One region of the Brachybacterium sp. B718/18 genome, then DNA from elsewhere that is predicted to be linked to it. Evidence: riboswitches for the same ligand, from Rfam matches in the RefSeq annotation. Region 1 holds a riboswitch; each other region holds the start of a gene.
What was found. A riboswitch is a leader RNA that binds a small molecule or an ion and turns the genes downstream of it on or off. The one in region 1 is predicted to bind thiamine pyrophosphate.
Positions count from the first base shown of each region.

Region 1 (9,526 bases):
ACCTGCGCCACGTTCCCGGTCATCACCGCGGCATCCGCACCGAGGGGCGGCAGGTCCTCGGCGGTGCCGTGCCGCCAGGTCACGGCCTCGGCATGGGGCTTCCGCCGGGCCACGTCGAGGGAGGCGAGGGCCGGGTCGACTCCGGTCACCGTGAGGCCGTCGGCGGCGAGCAGCGTGGCGAGGGCGCCGGTGCCGCAGCCGACGTCGATCACGGTGCGGGCCGAGTGCTCGGCGAGGATCGCCCGGTACGGGGGCAGGTCGTCGCGTTCGCCGTCGAACGTGTCGTAGCACGCGGCCAGGCGCGGGTCGGCGAAGATCGGGTCGGGGGAGCTTGGGGTCATGGCGCCTTTCTCAGACGAACGAGGTCCAGGTGGTCTCGGCGTCGATCAGCCAGTGATTGCGCAGCGTGAGGGCCCGTTCGGTCGCCGCGAGCACCCCCGCGACGAGCAGGGAGGTGTTCAGCCACCCCGGCAGGCTGATCGGAGAGGTGAAGGTGCCGATCTGCTCGGCCACGGCCGGGATGCTCGTGATCAGCTCCGCCGCCTGCGGCAGCATCAGCACCACCCCGATCAGCAGGATCACTATCGCGAGCAGTCCGATCAGCCGGCTCGCGGCGGGATGCCGCCGCCCGAAGCGGGCGCGTCGGCCCTCGAGGGAGCGCGGGTGCGGAACGAGCGTCGTCGCCTCCGCGCCGTCCTCGGGCACGAGGTGCATCCGGGTGAGGCCGTAGTCGCCCACGGCCGCCTCGATCACTCCGCCCGGCACCTCGAAGGCGACGGGGGAATCGGCGATGTGGGTCCGGCGGCCGTCGCGGTACAGGGCGATCTTCGGATGCCGGGTGCCCTCGGCGAGCTTCCCGCCCTCGAGGTCGCTCGCGAGATGGTGCACGTCGACGACGTACAGCTCGGGTCGTCCGGCGGCGGTCGAGGAGGGCAGCGCGAACTGGGTGCGGGTGAGGATCTGCCACCAGCGCAGCTCGCTGAGCTCCCGGCCGTCACCGGGCTTCGCGCGGCGGAGCTGTCGGGTGCGCTGCATTCGGCGGAACATGATCCTCCTGGCTGGTGCGGGGCGGGGCCTTTGCTCCATCCCACCGGACGAGGCGGCCGAGCGCCACGTCCGATGGTCGATCGTCGGGGCGGGCGCTACGCGCGCAGCTCCGGCGGCAGCTCCTCGAGCAGGCGGAGCCACAGCTCCGAGGCGGCGGGATAGCTGGGCACGGCGTGGCGGAGCACGTGCACCGGCACGCGGCCGACGATCGCGACGGTCGCCGCGTGCACCAGCTCGGCCGCCTCGGGGCCGACGAAGGTCGCTCCGCACAGCACGCCCGTGCGGGCGTCGACGACGATCTTCGCCGTGCCCGTCACGTCGTCGCGCAGCAGCGCGGTGCCGGCCGCCGCGCCGTAGGGCACCTCGGCCGTGACCACCTCGACTCCCTGCCCCCGGGCCTCGCGCTCGGTGAGCCCGACGGCCGCGACCTGCGGATCCGTGAACACCACCTGCGGCACGGGCACCGCCGTCGGCCGCGGCTCGACCGCCTCGCCCGTCGCCGCCGCGCGGATCTCCTGCCCGATCACGCGGGCGCGGTACTTGCCCCAGTGCGTCAGCGGCGCCTCCCCGCTCGCGTCGCCGACGGCGTGCAGCCACGCGGGCAGCAGTCCGGCGAGCACGTTCTCGGGGGCGAGGCCGACCGCCTCGAGGCCGACGTCGTCCAGGCGCGGCCGTCGCCCGGTCGCCACCAGGATCTCGTCGGCCGTGACCTCGCGCGTCGCGTCGGCGTCCCGCACCTGCACGGCGACCCCGCCGCCGTGGATCCGGCCGAGCCCGGTGTCCTCCACCGCCTCGCGGGAGGCGGAGACGACCTCCGCCCCGAGCTCGACCTCGACCCCGAGGGACCGCAGCGCCTCGAGGACGTGCCGCCCCGCGGCGGGCTCGAGACCGGTGAGCAGCGCCTCCCCGCGCACCAGCATCCGCACCTGCGCGCCGAGGGCGGCCATCCACGTCGCGGCCTCGACGGCGACCACGCCGCCGCCCACGATCAGCAGCTGCGCGGGTACCTCCTGCACCCCGGTGGCATCGCGCGAGGTCCAGGGCGCGAGGTCGCGCAGCGGCTCCGGCACGACGGGCACCGAGCCGGTCGCGAGGACCACCGCCCGCCGCGCCCGCACCCGCGTGCTCGTCCCGTCGGCCGCCTCGACCTCGACCTCGCGCTCGCCGACGAGCCGGCCGTGACCGCGCAGCATGCGCAGCCCGGCGCCCTCCGCCCAGGAGACCTGGCCGGCGTCGTCGTAGTGGGACACCCAGTCGTCGCGCCGGGCCAGCAGCGCCTCCGGCTCGACGTGCGGGGTGCTGATCCCCGGCAGCTGCGCGGCGGCGCGGGCGACGTCGATCGGGCGCAGCAGCGCCTTCGACGGCATGCACGCGTAGTAGGAGCATTCGCCGCCGAGCAGTTCGCGCTCGAGGATCGCGCAGGTCAGGTCGGTGCCCTCGACGGCGTATTGGGCGACGTTCTCGCCGACGGGTCCACCGCCGATCACGAGCACGTCGACGGTGGTGTCGGCAGTCTGAGGAGTCATGGCTCGACGCTACGCCCGCAGCACCTCCCGCACCACCGCCGCGGGGTCCGCGGCGTCCATCACCGCCCGCACGAGCGCCACCCCGGCCACCCCGGTCGCCGTGAGGGCGGGGACGTCGGCGGGGGTGACGTCGCCGATCGCGACGATCGGCAGGCTGGTCGCGGCGACCAGCGCCGGATAGCCGGAGACGCCCAGCGGCTTCCGGCCCGAGTCCTTCGTGGGGGTGCGGCGGAAGGGGCCCGCGCCGAGGTAGTCGAGGCGGCGGGCGTCCGGCTCCGCCGCCCGCACCAGCTCGAGGGTCCCCGTGGTCAGGCCGATGATCGCGTCCTCTCCGAGCAGCGCCCGGGCGTCGGCGACCGGCAGGTCGTCCTGGCCCAGGTGCACCCCGTGGACGTGCGCGCCGCGGGCCCGGGCCGCCGCGGCGACGTCCGCCCGGTCGTCGACCAGCACCCGCGTCGCCGGATGTGCGGAGCGGACGGCCTCCGCGACGGCGAGGACCAGCTCGAGCAGCTCGGCGGTGCTCGCCTGCTTCGCCCGCACCTGCACGACGCCGGCTCCGGCCGCGGCGGCCCGCGCGGCGACGTCGACGGTACGGCGGCCCAGGCCGGAGGTGACCAGGTAGCAGCGCAGATCGAGGGGGAGGGGAGTGCGGGTCATGTCAGCGTCCGATCTCGTCGAGGGCGTCGAGCAGGTGCATCGGGAAGGAGCCGGGACCGGTGGCGCGGGTCGCCGCGAGCTCCCCGGCGAGGTCCATCCACACGGTCGCGGCGCGGGCGGCGACGAGGGCGTCCTCGGCGACGGCGGTGCAGGCCGCGGTGAGGGCACCGAGCAGGCAGCCGGTGCCGGTGACCCGCGCGAGCAGGGCGGAGCCGCGCGCGACCCGCTCCCGTCGGCCGACGCCGACCAGCAGGTCCACCGGCCCGGAGACGGCGACCGCGCCGCCGGTGCGCTCCGCGATCCGTGCCGCGGCCCGCTCGGCGGTCTCCGCGGTGTCGGTCGAGTCGGCGCCGCGACCCCCGGATCCCTCCCCGACCAGGGCGAGGATCTCCGAGGCATTGCCGCGCACCACCGTCGGCCGCTCGGCGAGGAGCCCTCGCGCGAGCGGGGTGCGGACCGGCGCGATCCCGATCGCCGTCGGATCCAGCACCCAGGGTCGGGCGTCCGCGCGCGCGACCCGGACCGTCGCGGGGATCCCGTCCATCGCATCGGTCGAGAGGGTGCCGAGGTTGATGAGCAGGGCTTCGGCGAGGGTGGTGACGACGGGCGCCTCGGCCAGCGTCTCGGTCATCATCGGCCGGGCGCCCGCGGCGAGCAGACCGTCCGCGACCAGGCCCATCGACACGGTCGCCATCAGGCAGTGCACGAGCGGCGCCCGCTCGCGGACCGCCGCGAGCACCGGCCGGACGGACTCCAGCAGCGGGTCGGGAGGAGGGATCGCGCTCATCGCCGACCCCGCTCCGCGACCGTGTCGAGATCGGCGTCGAGGTCGCGCGGGGACAGTCGCGGCCCGAGCAGCGCGCCGAGCACCACGAGCGACCCGCCGAGCACGACCATGCCGATCACCGTCCCGTCCCGGCCGAGCAGCGGCTCGAGCGCCGGCACGTAGAAGGGGTACAGCGCCGGCAGCACGAGCGAGAGGCTGTAGGCGGAGCCGTAGCCCGTCGACCGCACCGCCGCGGGGAACCGCTCGGAGAGGTACGCGGCGATCGGCCCGTAGGCGGAGACCGTCGCGACCTGCAGCAGCGCGGCGAAGAGGGCCGCCGCGGCGAGGGTCGGGGCGTGCACCGCCGCCCACCACAGCACCGGGCCGAGCACGGCGGCGACCGCTCCCCAGACCACCAGCAGCCGGCGTCGGCCGACGAGGCTCGACACATGCCCCGCGGCCGCCATCGCGAGCGCCTGCGCGATCGCGGCGACGCCCATCGCGAGCGGCACCGCCTCCGGGGAGAGGCTCGAGTCGGTCGCGAGCCTCGCCGTGAGCAGCAGCACCGTCGAGTCGGTGAGCAGCCACAGCCCCGTCATCAGCACGAACGCCTGCCAGAAGGCGGGCGCCCAGCCCCCGGCGAGCAGGCTGCGCAGGCCCGGGCGCGGGGCCGACGGGGCAGGGGCGGTGGGCGCGGGGGCCGTGGTCGTGCGGTGCAGGATCGGCGCGTCCACCACGTGCCGCCGGTAGTAGAGCATCATCCCGATCGACAGCGCGGCGCCGAGGACGAACAGCGCCCGCCAGCCCCAGACCGCGTAGTGGTCCGGTCCGAGCGCGGCGAGCAGCAGCGCGACCGCGAAGGCGATCGACGCCTGCGCCCACGGCGCCATCGACAGGATCAGCCCGCTCATCAGCCCCCGCCGGCGCGGCGCGGACCACTCCATGGCCAGCGGGATCGCCGCCGAGTACTCGCCGGCGACGAAGATCCCGCCGAGGAAACGCAGGATCAGCACCAGGGCGACGGTGCCGGGCCCGAGCAGCTCGTGCGTCGGGACGGCGGTGATCGCGAGCGCGCACGCGGCGGTCCCGGCGATCGCGACCTTCGTGGTGCGGGTGCGGCCCAGCCGGTCCGCGATCCGCCCGAACACCACCCCGCCGACGGGCCGGCCCAGCAGCATCGCGACGATGATCAGCGCCCCCGTCGACGCGGTCGCCGACGGTCCAGCGAGCACCAGCATCGCCGGGGCCAGCGCCGTGACCGGCAGGAACACGTGGATGTTGTCGATCCAGTTGCCGACCACGCCCGCACGCAGGGCGGCCCGGCCCTCGGCGGGGAGCGTGGTGGCGGCGGGGATCGTCGCGGCGCTCATCGGCGGGCCTGCTCGAAGAACTCGAGCTCGTGCCGGCACGCGAGGAGGAAGTCCCGCGCCGCCTCCGCCCGCACCTCGGGGCCCGCCGCGGCAAGCTCCCGCTCGACGATGCCGAGGGCTCCGCGCACCCCCTCGACGAAGTCCGGATCGCGGTAGGTCAGCAGCCAGTCCCGGTAGGGATGATCCGCCGGGACCTCCGGCAGTCCCGCGCCCACCTGCGCGTACAGCCAGAAGCAGGGCAGGGCCGCCGCCGCGCCGACCACGTGCGGGGAGCCGAGCGCCCGGGCGAGCAGGAAGTCGGTGTAGGCGCTGGTCACGGGGCCGACGGGGAGCGTCGCCGCCTCCGGCCGGGGGGCGAGCCAGCTGCGGTGCAGCTCCATCTCGGTCTCGACGCAGGTCCGCGAGGAGGCCGACCAGAACGCACGCGCCTCGTCGTCCGGGGCGGCAGCGGCCAGTGCCGCGAGCGCCCGCGAGTACCGCTGCAGGTAGTGGGCGTCCTGCGCGAGGTAGACGCTGAACTGCTCCTCCGGCAGGCTGCCGTCGACGAGGGCGGTGACGAAGCCCGAGTCGTCGATCGCGGCGGCGAGCGGCGCGCCCGCCTCCCAGAGCGCGGCGGTCCAGGGGCCGACGGGGGCGACGGCCGGGGCGGGCCCGTGGGCCGGGGCGGACTCGTGGGCGGGGGCGGGCCCGTGGGCGGGGGCGGGGCCTTCGGCGGGGGCGGGGCCTTCGGCGGGGGCTGGGCGGAGGTCTGCCGGCGTCTCGAGCCGGGTCGGCACCGCGCCCGGGCCGAGCCATGGTGCCGCGGATCCCGCCGCGGCGAGCCGGCGACCCAGATGCCCGTGGTCCACGGGCCCGTTCCCGTCGCCCACCTGCAGCGCTGCGCCGTGCTGGATCGCTTCGTGGAGCCAGCGGCTCGCCCAGGCGAGCGCCGTCCGGGGGTCGTCGCCGGCGCCCAGCCGCGTGGCGAGCGCGGCGGCGAGGGAGCAGCCGGTGCCGTGCGTGCTGGTGGTGTCGACGCGGGTGGTGCGCACCGCGTGGCCCGTGCCGCCGCCGGCGGGGACCCAGGTCGTGGTGATCGCGCGGGTGTCGAGGTGTCCGGTCTTCACGACGACGGCGACATCGGTCGCGGCGGCGAAGCGCTCGGCCTGCGCGAGGGCCTCGGACTCGGTGCGCGCGGGGGCCTCGCCGGTGAGGACGGCGAGCTCGTCGAGGTTCGGGGTGATGACGGTCGCGAGACGGCACAGGCGCTGCATCGCCTGCTCGGCCTCCGCGGCGAGGAGGCGATCACCGCTGGTCGCGACCATGACCGGGTCGATGACGAGCACCCGCGGCGGATGCGCGCGGAGCCAGGCCTCGACGGCGTCGATGATCTCGGCGGTGCCGAGCATGCCGGTCTTGACGGCCTCGAGCTCGACATCGTCGGAGACCGCCTCGAGCTGCGCGGTGAGGACGGCGGCGGGCGGGAGGTGGATGTCTCGCACGCCGTTCGTGTTCTGCGCGACGACGGCGGTGACCGCGGCCATGCCGTAACCGCCCGCGGCGGTGATCGACTTGAGGTCCGCCGCAGTGCCGGCTCCGCCCGTCGGGTCCGTCCCGGCGATCGAGAGGACCCGGGGGAGGGCGGGTGCGGGGCGGGGGCGGGGGTCGGGCTGGGCCGTGCGGGCGTGCTGGGCCGTGCGGGCGTGCTGGGCCGTGCGGGCGGGCGGAAAGAGGGTGCGAGAATCCGAGCTCATGCGGACATCCCTTCGCTAGTACGAACTAGATCAGGTTCCACGGGTGTGATCTCAGCGCCTCGGGCGCACCCCGTGTCCAGCGGCCGAGTGTAGGGGAACGGCGCGGAGCGGCGCGGCGGCGTCTGGCTCAGGTGTCGCGCCGGACCGTCGCTCGGTCCGCTCGCCGCCGCTCGTGCGGCCCACTGACCGGCCGGCTGTCGCTCCTGACCCCCTGTACACCCGGGGTCCGACACACGAAACCCTGTCCGCCGCGATATGGGGAAAAACTCTGTTGATAACCCTGTCCTGGGGAGGAACGATTCGGCCCCAGTGGTGTTCTTCGTCGATCACCAGCCGGGGCGACGAAGTTATCCACAAATGCGAGAGGAGGGCTTTCCGAGGTGGGTGATGATGATTAGGGTGGAGGTGTTCGAGGGGGAGTTCTCGGCGCGGGTCCCGCGCCCTCCCCGACGGGATGCAGAGGGGGTGGACGTGGTGAGCATCGTGCCGATCGACGGCTCCTCGTCGGGTTCCTCCTCCCGCGCCCCGAAGGCTGACGATGGGGCCGCGGTGGCGCCCTCGGCTGCCGGTCCGGCGCCCGTCGATCCTTACCTGCTCGCCTCTCTCCCGCTGCGCTTGCGCGCCGTCTCCGGCCGTACTCCCGGCACTCGCGAGGCCCTCCCAGCTCGCGGTGGCTGCGCAGATGATCCACAGCTCAGCGCGGCATCACAGCGCGTCTGGGATGCGGAGCGGGCTGCCGCCCGAGCTCTCGTCAGCCAGTACCGCGCCCTCGCCGCGCTCCACGAGCTCGAGGGAGAGTACGAGGAGTGCGAGGAGGTGAACGAGGTCGACACCCTGCGCGCCGCCCTCGCCCTCCGCGTGACCCGCGGTGCCGCGGGATGGCGGCTCCGGGACGCGCACCAGGCCGTCCATCTGCTCCCGCGAGCGCTCGCCCGGCTCGACTCCGGGGAGATCTCCGCCGCCTGGTTCGAGCGGATCCTGAAAGGCTCTCGGAGCCTGTCGGACGATTCCCGTCGACAGCTCGACGAGATCCTCTCCGCCTGGTCCGCGGATATCACGTCGGAACGATTCTTCACCCTGCTGAAAGGTCTCATCGAGCTGCTCCGTCAGCGGGAGGATCGCCCCGATCCGGAATCCTGTCTCGAGCGGTCCGTCGAGCTGCTCCCGTCGCCGCAGCCGGGCGTCGGGATCCTGCAGATCACCGGTCCGATCCCCGACATCCTCGCCTGCTTCACGGAGCTCGACGAGACGGCCCGCGCCGTCCAGGCCGCCCAGCGCGCCGCCCTCCGCGAGGGTGCCCCGATCCCGCATGACCCGGAGGGGACGGTCTTCGAGAGCGGGCGCGCCCTGTCGCTCACGCGCCTGCGCTTCGCTCTGCTCACCTCCGCACAGCTGGACCCCGACGGTGCCGACGTGCCTGCCCCGCGCTTCCGCCTCAACATCACGATCCCGGCGCTCACACTCCTCGGCGCGTCGGACGAGCCGGGCATGCTCGAGGGCACGACCCCGTTGCCGCCGTCGATGGCCCGCAGCCTCGCCGGCGCGGCGGACGTCTGGTACCGCGTGTTGACCGATCCCTGCAGCGGGGCCTTCCTGCCCCTGCCCGCCGAGCGGTACACGCCCAGCCCGGCGATGCTCGAGCACCTGCGCCTGCGCAGCGCCCAGTGCGCTGTGCCGGGCTGCACCCGCCCCAGCTCGTGGGCGTCCGAGTGCGACCACCTCGAGGAGTGCCGCCGCGGCACCCCCGGCGCGGGCGGGCCCACCGACCTCGAGAACCTGCACCTCCTGTGCTGGCAGCACCACCTCGACAAGACCACCGGACTCCTCGATCCCGTCCGGATCCCCACCGGCCCCACCGAACCGGGCCGCACCCGCTGGCGGATCGGCGGCGCCGGGGACGCGGTGACCGTGATCGACGACCTGGACGCGGCGAGCCTGCGCATGGTCGAGGCGCTCACCGCCGCCTGGTCCAGCTTCCTCCGCGGCACCTACGCCGGGGAGCCGGCGCCGGATCCCGGGGGAGGGGAGGGCGAGACACCCGCCGACTGGGACATCGCCGAGCTGCTCGACCCGCGCCCGTCGGCCGACCCTTCGCCCTGCCCCCCGCTCGAGCCCCCGCCCTACCCGCCGCTCGAGCCCCCGCTCGGGGGATGGGGCGACGCCGGGCCGCCGCCCTTCTGATCGCGCGACCCCGCGCGAGCCCAGCCTCGCTCGTCGCACCTCGCCCCTAGGCTCGGAGACATGAAGATCCTGCACACCTCGGACTGGCACCTGGGCCGCACCCTGCACAAGGTCGACCTGCACGAGCACCAGGCCGTCTTCCTCGACTGGCTCGTCGAGCTGGTCGAGGCCGAAGAGGTCGACGTGGTCGTCGTCCCCGGCGACGTCTATGACCGGGCGGTGCCCGCGGTGAGCAGCGTGACCCTC
Region 1 is NZ_JBVDDO010000010.1:45,477-55,002, reverse strand. Features, by position in the region: gene ACZCAH_RS13485 (class I SAM-dependent methyltransferase) at 1-341, opposite strand, end outside; gene ACZCAH_RS13480 (P-loop NTPase family protein) at 352-1,047, opposite strand; gene ACZCAH_RS13475 (dihydrolipoyl dehydrogenase family protein) at 1,143-2,573, opposite strand; gene ACZCAH_RS13470 (thiamine phosphate synthase) at 2,583-3,230, opposite strand; gene thiM (hydroxyethylthiazole kinase) at 3,232-4,017, opposite strand; gene ACZCAH_RS13460 (MFS transporter) at 4,014-5,366, opposite strand; gene ACZCAH_RS13455 (bifunctional hydroxymethylpyrimidine kinase/phosphomethylpyrimidine kinase) at 5,363-7,099, opposite strand; TPP riboswitch at 7,090-7,182, opposite strand; gene ACZCAH_RS13450 (HNH endonuclease signature motif containing protein) at 7,487-9,280, shown strand; gene ACZCAH_RS13445 (exonuclease SbcCD subunit D) at 9,341-9,526, shown strand, end outside.

Region 2 (9,526 bases), on a different contig from region 1:
GCACCCCGCTGATCACCGCCCCCGACCTGCCCGGCTGGGACCACGTCGTCTCCGGGAAGGTGCGCGAGCTGTACGTCCCCACGGGCGTCGCGCCCGATGCGGCCGAGGAGGTGCTCGTCGTCGCGACCGATCGGATCAGCGCCTACGACCATTCGCTGCAGCCCGGGATCCCCGACAAGGGACGGCTGCTCACCGGCATCAGCGTCTTCTGGTTCGCCCAGCTCGAGGACCTGGTCCCCCATCACGTGCTCTCCGCGACCGACGTCCCGGACGCCGTCGCGGGCCGAGCCCTGCGCTGCCGGGGCCTGGACATGGTGCCGCTGGAGTGCATCGCCCGCGGCTATCTCACCGGCTCGGGCCTCGCCGACTACCGGGCCGGCGGCTCGGTGGGCGGTCACGTGCTGCCGACAGGGCTGGTCGAAGCCTCGCGCCTGGATCCCGCACTGTTCACCCCCTCGACCAAGGCGGAGGCCGGGGCGCACGACGAGAACATCACCGTCGCCCAGGCGCGCGACCTGCTGGGCGAGGAGCTCGCGGACGAGCTCGCCGAGCTGACCCTCGCCGTCTACGAGCGGGCCCGCGCCGTCGCCGCCGAGCGCGGCATCCTGCTCGCGGACACCAAGCTCGAGTTCGGGCACTCCCGCACCGATGGGCGGCTGCTGCTGGGTGATGAGGTGCTCTCCCCCGACTCCTCCCGCTTCTGGTCCGCGGACACCTACGTCGAGGGCCGCGTGCAGCCGAGCCTGGACAAGCAGTTCGTGCGGGACTGGCTCACCTCTTCCGCCTCGGGCTGGCACCGCGGCTCGAACACCCCGCCGCCCGAGCTGCCGGCCGAGGTCGTCGCCCAGACCCGCGCCCGCTACGTCGAGGCCTACGAGCGCCTGACCGGCACCAGCTTCTGAGCCGCGCGCGCGGGGGCGACGGGACACACACGGAGGCGCGGATCCAGCAGGTCGAGGAGGAGGTCGTCGCCGTGCGGAGCCCCCGCCGCGCTCCGCCGCTCAGGCCCGCGGCCCGACGGCACCGGCGGCGCAGTCCTTCGCTCAGACGCTGAGCAGCAGCACCGCGGTGACGATGCCCGCGATCGCGAGGACCAGCGCGGCATCGCCCGCGCCGAGCGGGGCGCTGCGCCACCAGGTCCGCTCCCCCGCGGCGACGCCCCGGCTCTCGAGGGCGAAGGCGATCCGGGCCGAGGAGCGGATCGCTTCGACCAGCAGCGCGAAGGCGCAGGTCATCAGCGCGCGCGGGCCGAGCCGCGCGGGATTCCCGTCCGGGGCGGAGGGCCGACGCAGGCGGTGCGCGCGGAGGATCGTCGACCAGCGCCGGGGCAGATCCTCGAGCAGTCGCAGCCCCGCGAGGAGGGAGAGGGCGATGCGGGCCGGCAGCCGGGCGTGGACGCGCAGGCTGGTCAGGGTGCGCCCGGGATCCGAGGAACGCAGCACCACTGCGGCTCCGAGCCCGATGACCAGCGCCCGCAGGGCGAGGGCGGTGCCGAGGACGATCCCCTCGGCGGTGACCCGCACGGGCAGATCCGGCCACGGCTCGTGCCCGGGACGGCTGAGCACGTTGACCACGAGCACACCGGCGGCGAAGGGGAGGAACGGGGCCTGCGCGCGCAGGAGGGCGAGCGGCCCGATCCGCAGCCCGATCATCGCGCCGCTCGCGAGGAGCAGGTGGAGCAGGAGCAGCGGGATCGGATCGGTCAGGGCGATGCAGACCACGCTCAGCGCCGTCAGCAGTCCCAACAGCACCGCGGGATCCCGGCGGGCGAGCAGGGCGCGGGGCCGCGGCGGGTCCTCGAGCGCGGTGAGCGGCCGGTCCGTCCCGTTCTCGGCGGACACGGACACTGACGCGGGCGCGGACCCGGGGTGCGGGGCGCGCCCCGGCTCCCGTTCCCCCGTCGTGCCGCCCGCCGGGTCCGCCGCCTCCCCGGCGCGCAGCCCGGCGCGACGGAGCAGCTCGCCGTCGGCGAGCAGCGCGGCCGGGGCGAGGGGGCCGACGAGCCGGCCCCCGGCGATCACCACGACCTCGTCGGCGGACTCGACCGCGCGGAGGTCGTGGGTGGTCAGGACCACCCCGCGTCCCTCCTGCGCCGCCTCGCGCAGCAGCGAGAGCACCTCGGCCTGCGCGGCGCGGTCGAGGCCGTAGCCCGGCTCATCGGCCAGCAGCACCGGCCGCTCGGTCAGCAGCATGGCGCCGAGGGAGAGCCGTCGCTGCTGCCCGCCGGAGAGCCGATAGGGGCTCTGGTCCGCGTGGTCGCCGAGGTCGAGGCGGGCGAGCAGCTCCGCCCGGGCCTGCTCCCCGGCCCCGCTCGCGGCGAGCTCCCCGACGACGGTGTCCGCCACGAACTGGGACTCGGGACGCTGCAGCACGAGCGCGGCGGCGCCGCCCTCGAGCGTCCCCGCGCGCAGCGGGTCCAGCCGGGAGAGGGCGCCCAGCAGCGTCGACTTCCCGGCGCCGTTCCGGCCGACGACGGCGAGCACCCGACCGGCCCGGACGGTGAGATCGGCGCCAGTCAGCACGTCGCGTCCCTCCGGTCCCAGGGTCGCCGAGCGCAGGCGAAGCAGCGGGGTCGGGGCGGGCGCGGGGGTCCCGGCCGTCTGACGAGGGGCCGCGCCCGTCGCCTCGACGTGCGCCGTACCGTCCGGGGCTGGGGAGATCCCGCTCGCACCGGCCCCGTCCTCGAGCCGCCGCTCGATCTCCCGCGGCAGCCAGCAGCCCTCCGCGCGCAGCCGCTCCCCGTGCTCCACGAGCACCCGGGCGGTGGGCCCGTCGGCGAGTACCCGCCCCGAACGGTCCAGGGCGATGGTCCGGGCCGGGAGCCCGGCAACGCCCGCCTCCCCCGCCCACTCGTCGAGCCGGTGCTCGACCAGCAGCACCGCGCAGTCCGTCGACTCGACGGCCGTATCGACCGCGCGGCGCACCGCGGCGACCCCCTCGGCGTCGAGCATCGCGGTCGGCTCGTCGAGCAGCAGCAGCCGCGGCCCGGCCACGACCGCGGCGGCGAGCGCGGCGCGCTGCAGCTGTCCCCCGGAGAGCGTGGCGGCGCGGCGGTGCGCGAGGTCCGCCGTGCCCGTCGCGGTGAGCACGGCATGGACGCGGGGCCCGATCCTCTCGGGCGGGGTGCAGGCGCTCTCGAGCGGGAGCGCCACGTCCTCGGCGATCCGCGGGAGGCAGACCCCGTCGGCCGGATCCTGACCGAGATGGCCCACGAGCGGGGCGGCGGCCGAGACCCCGCCCGCGACCGGGTCGACCCCGCCCGCGAGGCGCACGCTGCCGCGGACCCGCCCGCGCTGGTGGGAGGGGATCGCCCCGGCGAGCGTGCGCAGCAGCGTCGACTTCCCCGAGCCGGAGGGGCCGAGCAGCAGCACCTGCTCCCCGTCGTGGATCTCCCCGGTCCAGGGGCCCACGCCCGCCCCGGAGGGCAGCACCACCTCGAGCGCCTCGGCGCGCACCAGCGGGCTCGGGTCGGTCGCCGCCGCCCCTCCGGGGGTCGCGGCGCTCACCGGCCGCGCCGTCACCGACTCAGCGGACACGGCGCTCGGGGATCGCCGCCGCACCGGCGGCCCCGATCGCGAAGTCGGCGAGCACCCCGGTGCGCTCGAGCGCCCGCACGATCACGCGGGCGAGCAGCCCGCCGAGCAGGACCCCGGAGAGCATCTGCACTCCGAGGCGGAGGGTGAGCAGGTCCTGTCCGTACCAGCCCATGCGGTAGGCGGTCCAGAAGAAGACGAGGCTCGCGCCGAGCGCTCCCGAGACGGCGAACACGCCCCAGCCGTAGCGGCGGTAACGGGTCAGGGCGAAGGGCAGCTCGGAGCCGAGGCCCTGGAGCGCGGCGGAGAGCAGCAGCAGCGGGCCGACGGGGCTGCCGAGGAAGACCACCTCGATCACCGCCGCGAGGATCTCGGCGAGGATGCCTACGCCGGGGCGGCGCAGGATCGCGATGGCGATGGGCCCGACCAGCAGCCAGGACCCGAACAGCACGTGCTGGGCGAGGTCGCCGGCGGGCCCCATCGCAATCGCGAGCAGGTTCCAGGCCTGCACGAACGCCCAGTACAGGAAGCCGAACACGACGCCGAGCACGACGACCAGCACGAGCTCCCGGAGGGCCAGCGGAGCTCGGCGGGGGCGCGCGGCGCCGGTATCGGGAGAGGTCTGTGCGGTCTGCGGCGCCGCGGCCTCACGGGAGTCGGGGCTCTGCGGCCCGGCGCTCATCGGGCCTCCTCCGCGGACGCGTCCGGCCCGGTCCCCGCGGTCACGCCCGCAGAGATCTCAGCGGGCGCGTCAGGCAGCTCGCGCAGATCGTGGGACGGGCTGTTCAGGGAGATCGTGAGGTGGCTCGTGACGTGCTGGACGCCGCGGCCGACGAGCAGCCAGCCGGCGATGGCCGTCGCGATCACGTCGCCGAGGTCGCCCTCGAGGCGGGTGACGAAGTGCTCGGAGCCGCGGAAGGTGCCGAGCTCGCGGGCGTGGTCGATCGCGGCGTAGATGTCGCGCATGTGGTCGGGCGGGGTGCCGTCCTCGGCGACCGCGTCGGCCAGCGGGTACAGCGCCCACTCGGCGCTCGCGAACCGCCCGGTGCGCCGTGGCGGCGGCACGGCGGTGACGCGCGGTCCCGCCCCACCGGGCAGCTCGCAGGCCACCTCCCCGGGGCAGCCCCGCGAGAGCAGCACCGACATCGTCGCGTGGTGCTCGGTGCGGGCGAGCGCCTCGCCGAGGTCGATCAGCGCGCGCTGCAGGTGCGTCTCGTGGCCGCCCAGATAGGTGGAGACGTCCCCGGTCTCGCGCACGAGCCCGGTCAGGTCGAGGGCGGAGAGGGCGCCGACCAGGAACCGGGCGTAGTCCTCGCTCATCACGGCGGCGGTCACGCGGGCGCCGACGCCGAAGCCGAGCGGTGTCGCGGTCGGATCGGGCGAGGTGGTGGGGGCGGCGGGGGCTGCTGGCGGTGTGGTCACGGTCCATGCCTTTCGAGTGGGCACGGGCACGCGGCGACGATCGCCTGGCGGAGCTCCCTGCGCCGGCATGATCCGGATCAGGTTCTACGGTCGGAGTTGGAGAACTCCCTCTCAGCCCGGCTCACCGGACTCCCGTGCACGCCCGGCACCCTACCCGCTCACAGCTCGATCGAGCGCTCCGGGTCCACCCAGTCGCGTACCTCGGTGCCCTCGGCGGCGAGCGCCGTCGCCTGGCGGACGTAGATCGCGCGGCCCCCGGCGCTCGCGACCGCATCGTGCACCGGGAGGGCGAGCCGCGGACGGACCGCGCGCAGGAACTCGATCGTCTCGGACATCTTCGACCAGGGGGCGACGACTGCGAACGCGAGCACGTCGATGCCCTGGAACTCGGCGAGCGGCTCGAGGCTGTCGCCGGTGACGCCGAGGCGCGGCCCGTCCCCCGCCGAGAGCACGAGGCCCGTGTTGCCGACCCGCGGGATGTCCGGGTGGATGACGGCGTGCGCCCCGCCGGCCGCGGTCACCCGCAGTGGCGATCGGCCGTCGACGGCGGGCAGCTCGTGGGACTCCCCCGCGGGCAGGGCCCGCATCCGCTCCGCCGGGATCGCGGGCCCCTCGCCCATGGGGCCGGCGGCGGCCTGGGCGAGCAGAGCGACCGTCTCCGGCTCGGCGAGGACCTGCGCGCCCGGATGCCGCTCGAGCACCTCGAGGAGGAGGGCGCGCTGCACGTGATCGGCGTGCTGGTGGGTGATCGCGACCAGGTCGATCGGTCCGTCGACGGCGCGCACCGCGTCGACGCTGAACATCCCCGGGTCGATCAGGACGCGCCGCGCGGCGACCTCGACGAGCAGGCAGGAATGGACGAGATGGCGGATCCTCATGGCGACTCCCGGGGGGCGTGGTGGTCCTCCGACCGTACGCCCCTGGACCGCCCGCCTCCGGGTCCGGCGCGCTCGGTAGGATGACCCGCAGGTCCCTGCCCCGCCCGCCCCCGAGGAGCGCCCATGCCACGCGTCGTGGTCCACGTCATGCCGAAGCCCGAGATCCTGGACCCCCAGGGGAAGGCGGTCGCGGCGGCCCTGCCCCGTCTGGGCTTCGAGGGCGTCGCCTCCGTGCGCCAGGGCAAGCGGTTCGAGCTGGAGGTCGCCGGCGAGGTGACCGAGGAGGTCCTCGCGACCCTGCGCGAGGCCGCCGAGACCCTGCTGTCGAACCCCGTGATCGAGGACGTCGTCGCCCTCGAGGTCGAGGACGCCTGATGCGCATCGGTGTGGTCACCTTCCCGGGAACGCTCGACGACCGGGACGCCCTGCGCGCCGTGCGGCTGGCCGGGGCCGAGCCGGTCACGCTCTGGCACGGCGAGGACTCGCTGCAGGACGTCGACGCCGTGGTGCTGCCCGGTGGCTTCTCGTACGGCGACTACCTGCGCGCCGGGGCGATCAGCCGGTTCGCGCCCGTGATGGAGAAGGTGGTCGATGCGGCGAACGGCGGCATGCCGGTGCTCGGCATCTGCAACGGCTTCCAGATCCTCTGCGAGACCCACCTGCTGCCCGGCGCGATGATCAAGAACGCCCACCGCTCCTTCATCTGCCGCGATCAGCCGCTGCGGGTGGAGAACGCCCGCACCGCCTGGACCTCCGGCTACGCCCAGGACCAGGTGATCCGCGTGCCGCTGAAGAACCAGGACGGCCAGTACATGGCCGACGCCCGCACCCTCGACGAGCTCGAGGCGGAGGGCCGCGTGGTGTTCCGCTACGTCGCGGGTGCCACCCACGGCCCGGCCGGCTTCGAGGACAACCCCAACGGCTCGCAGCGCGACATCGCCGGCATCACCAATGCCGCGGGCAATGTCGTGGGGCTGATGCCGCACCCCGAGCACGCGGTCGAGGCCGGTTTCGGCCCCGACGAGCCCGGCCAGGGCACGCGCACGGGCACCGACGGCCTGGCGATGTTCACCTCGGTGCTCACCGGCCTCGTCGCCTGAGCCCCGGGCGCCTGCGGCCGGGCCGCCGCCCTATCCCACTCACTACCGCGTCGCGCTGAGCACCGTGAAGCGGCGATCGCGGGCGCGCTCCCGCACCGGGCCGACGCGCCGCTCCACCTCCGGCCGGTAGCGCAGGTGCGAGTTGTGCACGAACCACAGCTGCCCGCCGGGGCGCAGCACCCGCGCGGCGGCGTCGAGGAGGTCCTGCACGAGCGTCGCGTCGACGGCGGTGCCGTCGTGGAAGGGCGGGTTCAGCAGCACCAGGTCCGTGCTGCCGTCGGCGACCCGGGAGAGCGAGACGTCCCAGGTGACCTCCACGCCGTCCTGCGCCAGTCCGCTCGCGGCGAGGGTCGCGCGGGTCGCGGCCACCGCATCCGCGTCGTCGTCGCTGCCGAGGACTGCCGCGTCCGGGAGCGCCGCCGCGAGATAAGCGGTCAGCAGGCCGTTGCCGCAGCCGACATCGACCGCGCGCGCGATGGCCGACGACGTCCCGCCCGCACTCGACCCAGCAGCTGACGTCGCCTCCGCTGCGCCGCCCGGGACACCGCCCACCGCGAGCTCCCCCGCGACGAGCGCCGCATCGAGCGCCCCCAGCAGCAGCAGCGAGCCGGCGTCGGCCCGCGCCCCGCCGAACACGTCGCCGATCCCGCGCAGCCCGAGCTCCCGGCTCTCGCCCCGGACCGCCACGGTCGCCGTGCCGGTCGCGGGCGCGGGCAGGGTCGTCTCCGGCCGCGGCGCGGACGCGACGAGGGCGCGGGACTTACCGAGGCCGCGCGAGCCGCGCACCTGTGCGAACGCCGTGGCCAGGACGTCATTCTGGGAGGGGCTCATGTGCTTGACCCGCCCACCCGCGATCAGGGTCAGGTCCTCCCTCCCGCTGCGCGCCGCGAGCACCGCGACGCGCCGCGCGAGGTCCTCGAGGCCGGCGAGGGACTTCGGCAGCCGCGCGAGCACCAGGTGCGCCTCGGCCCCGGCTGCGAACTCCTCGAGCGGGGCGGGCTCGGTCCCCGTCGGCAGCACCAGACGCCCCGCGGCGAGCGCCTCCGGGAGCCGCTCGGCGAGCGCGGCGGTCTCCGCCCGCGAGGCGCTCCAGGAGTGGACTCTCGCGCCGGGATGCTCGGTGACGAGCTCGAGGGCGGCGGCGGTGAGCGCGCCGGTGGTGTCGCCGACGACGAGCAGGTCGCAGGGGCAGCCGATGCCGCCCTCCTCCTCGGCGGCGCGCAGGATCACCCGCTCGGTTTGGTCGAGGGTGGGGAGGGCGTCGGTGCTGGTCATGTCTTCTCTCGGGGATCAGGGGGAGCTCCCGGCCGCCGCAGGAGCAGGCTGCAGGCGGCCAGAACAGTCAGGACGGGCAGAACAGTCTGGTCGGTCAGGGCGATCAGTCGGGCAGGCCGTGGCGGCCGCGGGCGCGGAGCCGGCCGCGGGGCAGCTCCGGGGCGGGCAGTGCGGCGGGGGTGTGCGCGGCGAAAGGGCCGAACTGCTCGGCGTCGGCGGCGAGGCCGCCTCGCTCCCGCACCACGGGCGCGATCGGCGTGTCCTCGAGGGCGAGCTCCACGCCGATCTCCGCCTGGTAGCGGGCGCGGAACGCCTCGATCTCCTCATGGGTGCGGCCCACGAAGTTCCACCACATGACGATGTCCTCGCCGAGCGGCTCACCGCCCAGGAGCATCAGGCGCAGGGGCAAATCGCCGGTGGCGCGGATCTCGAGATGCTTGGCGCCGTCGGGCAGCACCATCAGCTCGCGCTCGGCGACATGGCTCTCCCGCTCCTCCACCCGCAGCCGCGCGGCGCCGCGGTCCACGAGCACGCCGTGCTCGTGCGCGGGGTCGAGCGCGAGCCGCAGCGTACCGCCCGCGTCGAGGTCGAGCTGGGCCATGGTGAGCGCGGTGTCGGTCGCGACGGGGCTGCGGTCCTCGAGCGGCACCCCGTCAGTGTCGACGGCGCGCAGGGTGCCGAGACCCACCCGAGCGCGGGCGGTGCCGGTCGCGAGCTCCACGGGGGTGTGCACCGTGAACTCCCGCTCGCGGAAACGGGTGCGATCGGGCAGGGCGAACCACAGCTGCACCCCGTGGAGCACGGTGGTGTCGAGCGCGGAGAACTCCGAGTGGGTGATGCCGGCACCGGCGACCATGAGGTCGACGTCACCGGGGCGCACCAGGGCGTGGCTGCCGAGCGAGTCGCGGTGCGTGATGGCACCGTCGAACAGCCAGGACACCGTGGCGAGACCGGTGTGGGGGTGGCGGGCGACGCGCATCCCGTCGGTCGCGGAGACGTCGTCGGGACCGAAGTGGTCCACGAAGCACCAGGCGCCGATGAGGGAGGTACGACGGGCGGGGAGGGTGCGGTGCACGGTCATCCCACGCGGCCCGCCGAGCGGCACCTCGCGCGGCTCCAAGCGGACGAAGTCCGAGAACGTGCTCATGGGCCGAGTGTAGGCGGCGCCGGTCGCCCTACTCTGGGGCCATGTCGACGCCGACCTCGCCCGCCGTCCGCCTGCTCGAGTCCGCGATCCGCGCCGGCACGGTGCCCGGCGGGATCATCGCGCACGGGGCCGACCCCGAGCCGGTCGCGCGCGGCCGGGTCGCGCCGGGAG
Region 2 is NZ_JBVDDO010000003.1:155,971-165,496, forward strand. Features, by position in the region: gene ACZCAH_RS07030 (phosphoribosylaminoimidazolesuccinocarboxamide synthase) at 1-902, shown strand, start outside; gene ACZCAH_RS07035 (ATP-binding cassette domain-containing protein) at 1,044-3,506, opposite strand; gene ACZCAH_RS07040 (ECF transporter S component) at 3,526-4,215, opposite strand; gene ACZCAH_RS07045 (YkoF family thiamine/hydroxymethylpyrimidine-binding protein) at 4,212-4,955, opposite strand; TPP riboswitch at 4,993-5,101, opposite strand; gene ACZCAH_RS07050 (MBL fold metallo-hydrolase) at 5,114-5,833, opposite strand; gene purS (phosphoribosylformylglycinamidine synthase subunit PurS) at 5,957-6,208, shown strand; gene purQ (phosphoribosylformylglycinamidine synthase subunit PurQ) at 6,208-6,933, shown strand; gene ACZCAH_RS07065 (class I SAM-dependent methyltransferase) at 6,976-8,208, opposite strand; gene ACZCAH_RS07070 (pirin family protein) at 8,312-9,355, opposite strand; gene ACZCAH_RS07075 (serine hydrolase domain-containing protein) at 9,397-9,526, shown strand, end outside.
Region 2: linked by a shared signal. The riboswitch ahead of ACZCAH_RS07045 (YkoF family thiamine/hydroxymethylpyrimidine-binding protein) and the one ahead of ACZCAH_RS13455 (bifunctional hydroxymethylpyrimidine kinase/phosphomethylpyrimidine kinase) in region 1 are both predicted to bind thiamine pyrophosphate.

Region 3 (9,526 bases), on a different contig from region 1:
GCGCCGGTGGCGTCAAGGAGGCGGTGGGGCCGGGCGGTGTGGTCCTCGAGTCCCGCGACCCCGACGTCTGGGCGGAGGCCGTGGAGACCCTGCTCGGCGACTCCGAGGGGTACGAGCGCGCCGTCGCCGCCTCCCGCGAGTTCGCGGCGACCCGCACCTGGGATGCCGCGGCCGCCCAGCTCTCCGCCCTGTACCAGGGTCTCGTGCGCCCGGAGGGAACGGCATGAGCACCGATCCCTGGGCGCTGCTGGACGCTGCGCGCACAGTGCTGGTCGTCCACGCCCACCCCGATGACGAGACCCTGTCCACCGGGGCGCTGCTCGCCGACCTCGCCGCCCGCGGCACGCGCGTGGTGCTGCTGACCGCGACCCGCGGCGAGGAGGGCGAGATGGTGCCCGGCGCCGTCGACCCCGCCGATCCGCGTCCCCTCGCCGAGATCCGCGACGACGAGATCGCCGCGGCGACCTCCGCCCTCGGTATCCCCGAGCGGCACCAGCTCGGCACCGCCCCGGCCCTCGCCGCGGGCGCCGCCCCGCGGATCTACCGCGATTCGGGGATGCGATGGATCCGGGAGGGCCTCGCGGGCCCGGCCGTGAGCTCCGGGGAGGACGCCTTCACCCGACGCCCCGAGGAGGACGCCGTCGCGGACCTCCTCGCCCTCCTCGACCACGTACGACCCGAGGTCGTGATCGGCTACGACGACGACGGCACCTACGGGCACCCCGATCACGTGCACGCCCACCGGGTGACCGCGGCCGCCTGCGCGCGAGCGGGGCTGCCGATGGTCGAGATCGCGAGCGGCGAGGAGCCGTCCGCGGCCGACGAGGGAGCCGCCGGCTTCTCCTGGAGGGAGCACCCCGGGGTCGCCGCGTCGGTGCGCCGTGCGGCGGAGGCCTATCGCACGCAGTTCACCGTCCTCGGGGAGGACCCGTCGGGCGACGGCACGCTGCGGATCCGGCACGTCGGCGGCCAGGACGACGCGGTGCGGATGCTCACCGGCTTGCGCGTGCGCTGCTGACCGCGGCGGCCGCGGCGACCAGGTCCACCGAGCCCACCGCGCCCACCGCGCCGCTCAGAGGGTGACGTCGAGGAGCGTCGGCAGGTGATCCGAGGCGCCGGCGAGGCGCTCGGCGGGGACCCGGGTCGTGGCCGTCACGGCGCGCGCCGCGCGCACCCGCACGTCCGGTGTGGTGAGCACCGCGTCGATCCGACGCTGCGGACGGGCCGCCGGGAAGGTCCACTCGCTCTGCGCGGCGGGGTCGTGCAGCAGCGGCTCCAGCAGCGTGCGCGCCGCGCCGTCGGCCGTCTCGTTGAGATCGCCGCCGATGATCACCGGAGCGCCCGCCCCGCGCACCAGCGCCGCGACGTGCTCGGCGTGGGCGAGGCGGTTGTCCTGCTGCAGCGCGAAGTGGATCGAGGAGACCACGACCGCTCCGCCGCCCGGCACGGACAGCCGTACCGCCGCGACACCGCGCGGGTAGGTCGAGTTCAGGTCCGAGAGGGTCTGCGCGACGGGATGGGCGCCCCGCCGGATCACCTGGGCGGCGACGGCGTCGGTGGCGAGGATCGCGAGACCCCGACCCCCAGCGCCGCCCAGCAGGATCCGCCGGTCCAGTCGGCGGGCGAGCCACTGCAGGCGCAGGGTCGGCAGCACGAAGCGCGGGGCCTCCTGCACGAGCAGCACGTCGGGCGCGAGATCCTCGACGGCCTCGACCAGGGCCACGAGGTCCCCGCGCAGCTCCCAGAGGTTCCAGGCCATGATCCGCAGGTCCCAGCCGTGGCCGGTCATCGCGCCCGCCCCTCGCCGCTTGCCGGCGCTGACTCGGGGGCGACCATCGGGGCGATCACCCGCTCGACGAGGCCCTCGAGCTCGTCGACCTCGTACCCGGGCCAGCCGAAGAGCACCCGGCGCCACTCGGGCGGGACCGCCTTGTCGCCGAGCGCCGCCCCCACAAGGGAGCCGGTGATGCAGGCGACCGTGTCGGTGTCGTAGCCGGCGCGGGCCGCCGCATCGAGCGCGCGCACGAGCATCTCGCGCTGGGCGAACTTCCCCTCGGGGATGGGTCCGGCGAGGGTGATGGCCGACCAGGCCGCCTGGAAGGCGCCGACCACCCAGCCGTTGCGGCGGAAGTGCGCCGGATTAGCCAGCTCGGCCTCCTCGATCCGCTCCGCCCAGAGGACGCGGCGCTCCTCGGGCAGCTGCGGGAGGGCGACGCGCACGTCCAGTTCGCCGGTGAGGATCGCGTGCCGCACGGCGAAGCCCCACAGCAGGCACGCCTCGAGAGTGTCCTCGTGCACATGTGTGAGACCGCACACGAGCTCGATCGCCTCGGCGAGGTCCTCGTCCGGGGAGAGCAGGTACGGCAGCACGCTCGCGTGCACCCGCATGAGCGAGCCGTTGCCGGCATTCGCGGGGAGGTCCTCGTGGGCTGCCTGCGCCGCCGCCCGGAAGTCGGCGGCGCGGGGCGCGTAATGGCCCGCGGCCCGGGCGTGGTCCGCGGCGCGGCGCACGACGGTCGAGGTCAGGGTGCCGATGTCGGGGGTGCCGAGCGACCAGGAGTACCACTCCCGGGCGATGTGGTCCTGGGCGGACTCGACCCGCAGGTCGTGGCCCTTCGAGGCGGCGCCGGCGGCCTCCAGGACCACGATCGCCATCGAGGTGTCGTCGGTCCACTCCCCCGGCTGCCAGCCGAGGATGCCGCCGCCGATCATGTCGATGTCCTCCGAGTCCAGCACCGGGGCCTGGAACTCGTAGGGCGCTCCGAGGGCGTCGCCGGTCGCCGCGGCGACCACCGTCCCGACGGCGCGCCGACGCTGTCGGGGGTCGAGCCCGCTGCTGTCGGTCCTGGCTGCATCGGTTCTCACGAGCCACATCGTTCCACACCTCTCCCGTGCTTCCTGGGGCGATGCCCGATCCCGGTACCCTGGAGGCGATATCGAAGGAGCTCCATGACCGAGACCCCCGACGCCCTCGGGAACCCCGCGTCGGCCCCCGCCGCCGACCCGCACTGCGACGACCCCCACGACCACACCGGTCACGACCATCCGCCCACCGGCGCGGACCTCGTCCGGGACCTCGTCCGGGGCCTGTCGATCCAGGCTCTGCTGATCCCGCTCCTCGGCGTCCTGCTGCTGCTCGCGATCCTGCCCTTCGCGCCCACCAGCCCGGTGACCCTGCTCATCGGGATCCTGCTGGGCGCCGCGCATCTCGCCTCGCTCGTCGCGACCAGCCTGTTCGTCGCCCGCACCCGCCGCCAGCTGGCCGTGAACCCCGGTCTGCTGGCGGTGCGCAGCGCCGTCGAGGAGCTGCTGCGCGTCGCCGCGGTCCTCCTCGCCCTCGTGCTGTGGCCCGGGGACGTCCGCGCCGAGCTCGGCATCTGGATCGGGGCCGGCGCGGCGCTGGTGTGGCTCGCCCTCGCCACCGTGCAGACGGTCACCACACGGCGCCGCATCGCACGACCCTCGGAGTGGTCCACGGAGGCGGTCGGGACCCTGCTCGCGCAGAGCGTCGGCGCCCGCTCGACCGTGATCATGCGCCTGCTGGACGTGCTCGGCGTGGTGCTCTTCCAGGTCGGTGCGACCGTACTGGTGATCCTCTCGCCGGTGCTCGTGATCGGCACCGCCGTGCTGTCGGTCGGCTCGGGCCTGTCGACCCTCGTGCTGCAGCGCCGCCCGCCCGCCGAGCGCGCCCGCACCCCGTGGGCCTACGTCCCCCTCGCGATCGGCGTGCTCACCCTCGCCCTCGCCGCCCTGGGCCTCGCCCCGATGTGACCACTCCGCGGCGGGCCCGGCCGGGTCCGCCGCACCGCTTCCCGCCCCGAACCTCCAGGAGCCGATGATGACCTCTGCGACGCCGCCCGTGAACTCCACTGACTCCGCCGACCCCGCAGTCCCTGCTCCCTCCGGCCTCGACCTGTCCTCGGTCGACACCGGGATCCGGGTGCAGGACGACCTGTTCGGCCATGTCAACGGCGGCTGGCTGGCGCGCCACGAGATCCCGGCCGACCGCTCGACCGACGGCGCCTTCCATGCGCTGCGGGACCTCTCCGAGGAGCGGGTGCGGGAGATCGTGGAGGAGGCGGCCGACGCGCTCGACCCCGCAGCCCCCGTCACCACCGACGCCCAGCGGATCGGCGCGATCTATCGACTCTTCATGGACACCGAGGCGATCGAGGCGGCAGGTCTCGGCGGGCTGACCGCCCTGCTCGACACCATCGGCGAGGCGGCGGACCTCCCCGCGATCGTGCGCACCATGGCCGCCCCCGATGCCGGGACCAGCGCGCTGCTCGCCTACGTGTGGACCGACGACCACGATCCCAGTCGCTACCAGGTGCGCCTGCACCAGGGCGGTCTGGGTCTCCCGGATGAGTCGTACTACCGCGAGGAGCACTACGCGGAGATCCGCGAGGCCTATCGCGGGCACCTGGCGAACCTCGCCCGGCTCGCGGAGCTGCCGGGACGCCCCGGCCTCGTGGACGGCGATGCCGAGGCGCTCGCGGACGCCGTCTGGGGGCTCGAGACCCGGCTCGCCGCCTGCCACGTCGACGTGGTCCGCCTGCGCGACCGGGAGAAGTCCGCGAACCCGATGGACGCCGCCGCCCGGACCGAGCTCGCCCCCGCCTTCCCCTGGGACGCCTATCTCGAGGGGACCGGAGCGCCGGCGAGCGCCGTCGAGGTCGTGAACGTCGGCCAGCCCGAGTACGTCGCCGCCGCGGCCGAGCTGCTGGCCGGGGAGGATCTCGCGGTGCTGCGCAGCTGGCTCGCGCTGCACGCCGTCTCCTCCTACGCGCCCTACCTGCCCGCTGCGCTGGTCGACGAGGACTTCGCCTTCTCCGGAACGGTGCTCTCGGGCGCGCAGGAGCTGCGGGAGCGGTGGAAGCGGGGCGTGGGCCTCGTCGAGGGCGCGGTGGGCTTCGCCGTGGGCCGCGAGTACGTCGAGCGGCACTTCCCGCCCGCGCACAAGGAGCGCATGGAGCAGCTCGTCGAGGCGCTCCTGGAGGCGTACCGCCGCTCGATCTCCACCCTGGACTGGATGACCCCGGCGACCCGCGAGCGGGCCCTCGAGAAGCTCTCCGCCTTCACCACCAAGATCGGCTACCCGGAGGTGTGGCGGGACTACGCCGGTCTCGAGATCGTCCCCGGGGACCTGGTCAGTACCGTCCGGGCGGTGCGTCGCGCCGACGCCGAGTACGACTTCGCGAAGCTCTCCGGTCCCGTCGACCCCACCGAGTGGCACATGACCCCGCAGACGGTCAACGCCTACTACAACCCGGGCGCGAACGAGATCGTCTTCCCCGCCGCGATCCTGCAGCCGCCCTTCTTCGACGCCGAGGCCGACGACGCGGTGAACTTCGGGGGGATCGGGGCCGTGATCGGCCATGAGGTGGGCCACGGCTTCGACGACCAGGGCTCGAAGTACGACGGCACCGGAGCGCTGGTCTCCTGGTGGACCGAGGAGGACCGCGAAGCCTTCGAGGCCCGCGCCGCCCGCCTCATCGCCCAGTACGACGGCCTCTCCCCGCGCGATCTGGACGACTCCCGCACCGTCAACGGCGGGCTGACCATCGGGGAGAACATCGGCGACCTCGGCGGCCTCACCATCGCCGTGTCCGCCTATCTCGCGACCCGCCCGGAGGAGGAGGCAGCGGCAGCGGCGGCCACGCTGGACGGGTTCACGGGTCTGCAGCGGCTGTTCCTGTCCTGGGCGACGGTGTGGCGCGGCAAGAGCCGGGAGCAGGAGGCGATCCGCCGCCTCGCGATCGACCCGCACGCCCCCATGGAGTTCCGCTGCAACACCGTCGCCTCGCACCTGGACGCCTTCCACGAGGCCTTCGGCACCGTGGAGGGAGACGGGATGTACCTCGCGCCCGAGGACCGGGTGCGGATCTGGTGAGGCCGGAGCCGCCCTTCTACGTCGGCACCACCCGCCCCTCCTCGGTGGGCTGGACCCGCATCGCCCTGACCCTGGTCGCCGGGGTCGTGGCGGTCGTGCTCGTCGCCGGCCAGCTGCCGATGCCGGTGGCCGTCGCCGCCGGCGCCGTCTTCGCGCTGCTGGCCCTGTGGACCTGGATGGGCCAGTGGACCCGCTTCATCGTCGACGGCCACGGCGTGACCGTAAGCCTCGGCGGGTTCCTGCCGCGCGCCCCATGGCCGCTGGCCGACTTCCGCACCGTGCAGCTGCGGGAGGTCCCGTCCTCGAGCGTCGGGGTCACCGTCGGCGGCTTCGGCTGGCGACGCGGCCGCGCGATGGCCGCGACCCCCGAGCAGGTGCGCCCCGTCGGCCGACTGAAGGTGTACACCCTCGGGGAGGTGCAGGCGAGGTACCGGCTGCTGGTGACCCGCTCGGGCACCCAGGTGGAGATCATCGCTCGCGAGGGCGATCACTACCTCCTCTCCCCCGTCGACGTCGAGGCCACCGCCGCGGCGATCGAGCAGGCCATCCGCGCACGGCGCTGAGCGGGCGGGCTCCCCGCGCCACCCCACGCGACGGAAACACCGCGGCTGGCGTGACCTCACGGCCTGTGAGGCGTTGAGCTCACGCCAGGGACGGAGTTCCAGCAGGAAGGGCCCGTGCGGAGGGGGGAACTGGCCGGGCCCGCGGAGGGTGAGCAGGCGGGGCCCGCGCGGAGGGTGAGCAGGCTAGGCCCGCGGCGCGGTAGACTGCCGGTCGGTCATCCACTGACAGGGGAGCACCACCGGGGTGCTGAGAGTGCGCGCAGCCGCAGACCCTCGAACCTGATCCGGGTCACACCGGCGGAGGGAGTCGGGATTTCCGTGCGGGACCCCGCGTCCCGCACGCCCCTTCCGGGATCGGAAGGAGACGTGATGAACCGTTATCGCACCATCGACCTGCTGGTCACCGTCCTGATCGGCGCGGCCTTCGGGGTCGCGTTCATCGGCTACGGACTGCTGTACTCGTTGATCGACCCCCTCACCTCGGCGTTCGCGCCGGCACAGGGCCTTCTCGCAGGGATCTGGCTGCTGCCCGCCGTGCTCGCGGGCCTCATCGTGCGCAAGCCCGGCGCGGCGCTGCTCGCCGAGATGGTCGCCGCAGTGCTCTCGATGCTGCTCGGCTCCCAGTGGGGCTGGGGCACGGCCATCTCGGGCCTCGTGCAGGGAGGCGGCGTGGAGCTGGCCTTCCTCCTCGTCGGGTACCTCCGCTTCACGCTCCCCGTGGCGATGCTCGGCGGCGTTCTCGGCGCGGCTCTCGAATGGGGCTGGGAGAAGCTCGCCTACTACCAGGAGATGAGCTGGCCCTTCTCGCTGATCATGCTCGGCTTCTTCCTGATCTCCGGCGCGCTGCTGGCGGGCGCGCTGGGCTGGGCGGCGACCCGCGCCCTGGTCGCGACGGGCGCGGTGGACTCCCTCGCCGCCGGTCGGGACCATGCCCGTCGGACCCCGGCGCCGAGCACCCCATGACGTCGCCGCGGTCCGCCGTCGCGGCCGGAAGGGGGCAGGACGCCGAGCGCTCTGCCCCCAGCCCCGGCGGGACGCCGGCCGCACCGGCCGCGGAGCCGCTCGAGATCCGTGAGCTGCGCTGGCGGCCCTGGACCCGGCCCGCGCCTGTGCTCGACGGCCTGACCCTGTCCGTCCCCGCCGGGCAGCGGGTGCTCCTGGCCGGGGCGAGCGGCAGCGGGAAGTCCACCGTGCTGCGCGCCCTCGCCGGCCTGCTGGACCCGGAGGACGGCGAGCTGAGCGGCACCGTCCCCGACCCGCCCGCCCGTGCGGGGCAGCGGGGTCTGCTGCTCCAGAACCCCGCGCAGGCGATGGTCGGCGCGACCGTCGCGCGGGATGCCGCCTTCGGCCCGGAGAACGGCGCGCTCGCCCGACCCGAGATCCACGAGCGGGTCGCCCGCGCTCTCGCGGCGGCCCGGGTCGACGTCGAGGAGGAGCGCCCGCCCCTGGACTCCTCGGGCGGGCAGCAGCAGCGGATCGCGCTCGCCGGGGCGCTCGCCCTCGATCCGGCGGTGCTCCTGCTCGACGAGCCGACCAGCATGCTCGACCCGGACACGGCCACCGCGGTGCGCGAGCAGATCGTCCGTGCCGCCGCGGGTCGCACCCTCGTGGTCGCCGATCACGACCTGGCCGCCTGGCAGGACCGGGTGGATCGTCTCGTGGTCCTCGGGGAGCAGGGTCGGATCCTCGCCGACGGCCCGCCCGCGGAGGTCCTCGCCGCCGAGTCCGCGGCGCTGCGAGCGGCCGGGGTGCTCGCCGACGCACGGCCCGCCCCGGCGGCACCGTCCGCCTCGGTGCCCGTCGCCCCGGAGCCGCACGGCGCGGAGCCGACCGGCGCGGAGCCGACCGGCGCCGAGGGGACCGCGCCGCAGGCGACCGGCACGGAGGTCATCGCCTCCTTGCGCGGGGTGCGGGTCCCGCAGCGGGGCCTGCACCGCCCGGTCGACCTGAGTGCCCGCGCGGGCGAGCTGACCGTGCTGACCGGTCCGAGCGGCGCCGGGAAGTCGACCCTGCTCGACGTGCTCCTCGACCCGGCCCCGGAGGTCTCCGGCACCGTCCAGCGCCCCGGTCCCGGAGGGATCGCGACCGTCCCCCAGGACCCGTCGCTGGGCTTCGTCGCGACCACCGTGCGCGCGGAGCTGACGGCCTCCCCGCACGCGGATCCGGGGCGCGCCGTGGAGCTGCTCGAGCGCGCGGATCTCTGCCCCCTCGCCGAGGTGCATCCGCATCGCCTCTCCGGGGGCGAGCAGCGCCGCACCGCGATCGCCGCGGCCATCGCACAGCGGCCCCGCCTGCTCGTCCTCGACGAGCCGACCGTCGGCCTCGACGCCGGCCGTTCCCGCGCCGTCCTCTCCCTGCTGCGCGATGCCGCCGACGAGGGCTGCGCCGTGCTGGTCGCGACCCACGACCCGGACGTGATCGCCGCGGCCGACGCCCGCACGCACCTCCCCGCCCCCTCCGCACCGGACCCCGGCGACGCCCCGGATGCGTCGCGCTCCGCGGCGCCGGGGCCGCGCCGCCTCCCCGCCGAGGCGCTGAACCCCCTGACCCTGTGCCTGATCGGGATCCTCGCCGCTATCGGCTCCTTCGCAGTGAGCACCTGGCAGGGCGGTCTGCTCGCCCTGATGCCGCTCGTGCTGCTGGCCCCGTTCGCGGTGCGCGGCCTCCGCGGGGGTCTGCTGCGCCTGGTCCCCGTGCTGCTGGCCGCCGCCGGGCTCGCCTGGACCACCGCACTGCTGGGCGAGGCCCCCGCGCTGTCGGCGGAGGGCTGGCGGCGCGGGCTCGCCGAGGCGCTGCGGCTGACCGTCTTCGTCGCCCCGGGCGTGCTCGCCCTGGGCAGCGTGGATCCGAGCGCCCTCGGGGATGCGCTCGGCGGGCGGCTGCGCTGGCCCGGGCGCCCGGTCGCCGCGGCGACGGCCGCGCTGATCCGGGTGGGTCATCTGCAGCGGCAGTGGCGGCTGATCCTCCGCTCCCGGATCCTGCGGGGCCTCGGCACCGCCCGCTCGCCGCGACTGCTCGCCGGGGCGACGCTGTCGCTGCTGGTCGACACCCTGCGCGGCGCCGAGCAGCA
Region 3 is NZ_JBVDDO010000011.1:59,564-69,089, forward strand. Features, by position in the region: gene ACZCAH_RS13965 (glycosyltransferase) at 1-227, shown strand, start outside; gene ACZCAH_RS13970 (PIG-L family deacetylase) at 224-1,018, shown strand; gene ACZCAH_RS13975 (endonuclease/exonuclease/phosphatase family protein) at 1,073-1,789, opposite strand; gene ACZCAH_RS13980 (ADP-ribosylglycohydrolase family protein) at 1,786-2,865, opposite strand; gene ACZCAH_RS13985 (hypothetical protein) at 2,950-3,771, shown strand; gene ACZCAH_RS13990 (M13 family metallopeptidase) at 3,839-5,893, shown strand; gene ACZCAH_RS13995 (hypothetical protein) at 5,890-6,456, shown strand; TPP riboswitch at 6,674-6,779, shown strand; gene ACZCAH_RS14000 (ECF transporter S component) at 6,826-7,419, shown strand; gene ACZCAH_RS14005 (ATP-binding cassette domain-containing protein) at 7,416-9,526, shown strand, end outside.
Region 3: linked by a shared signal. The riboswitch ahead of ACZCAH_RS14000 (ECF transporter S component) and the one ahead of ACZCAH_RS13455 (bifunctional hydroxymethylpyrimidine kinase/phosphomethylpyrimidine kinase) in region 1 are both predicted to bind thiamine pyrophosphate.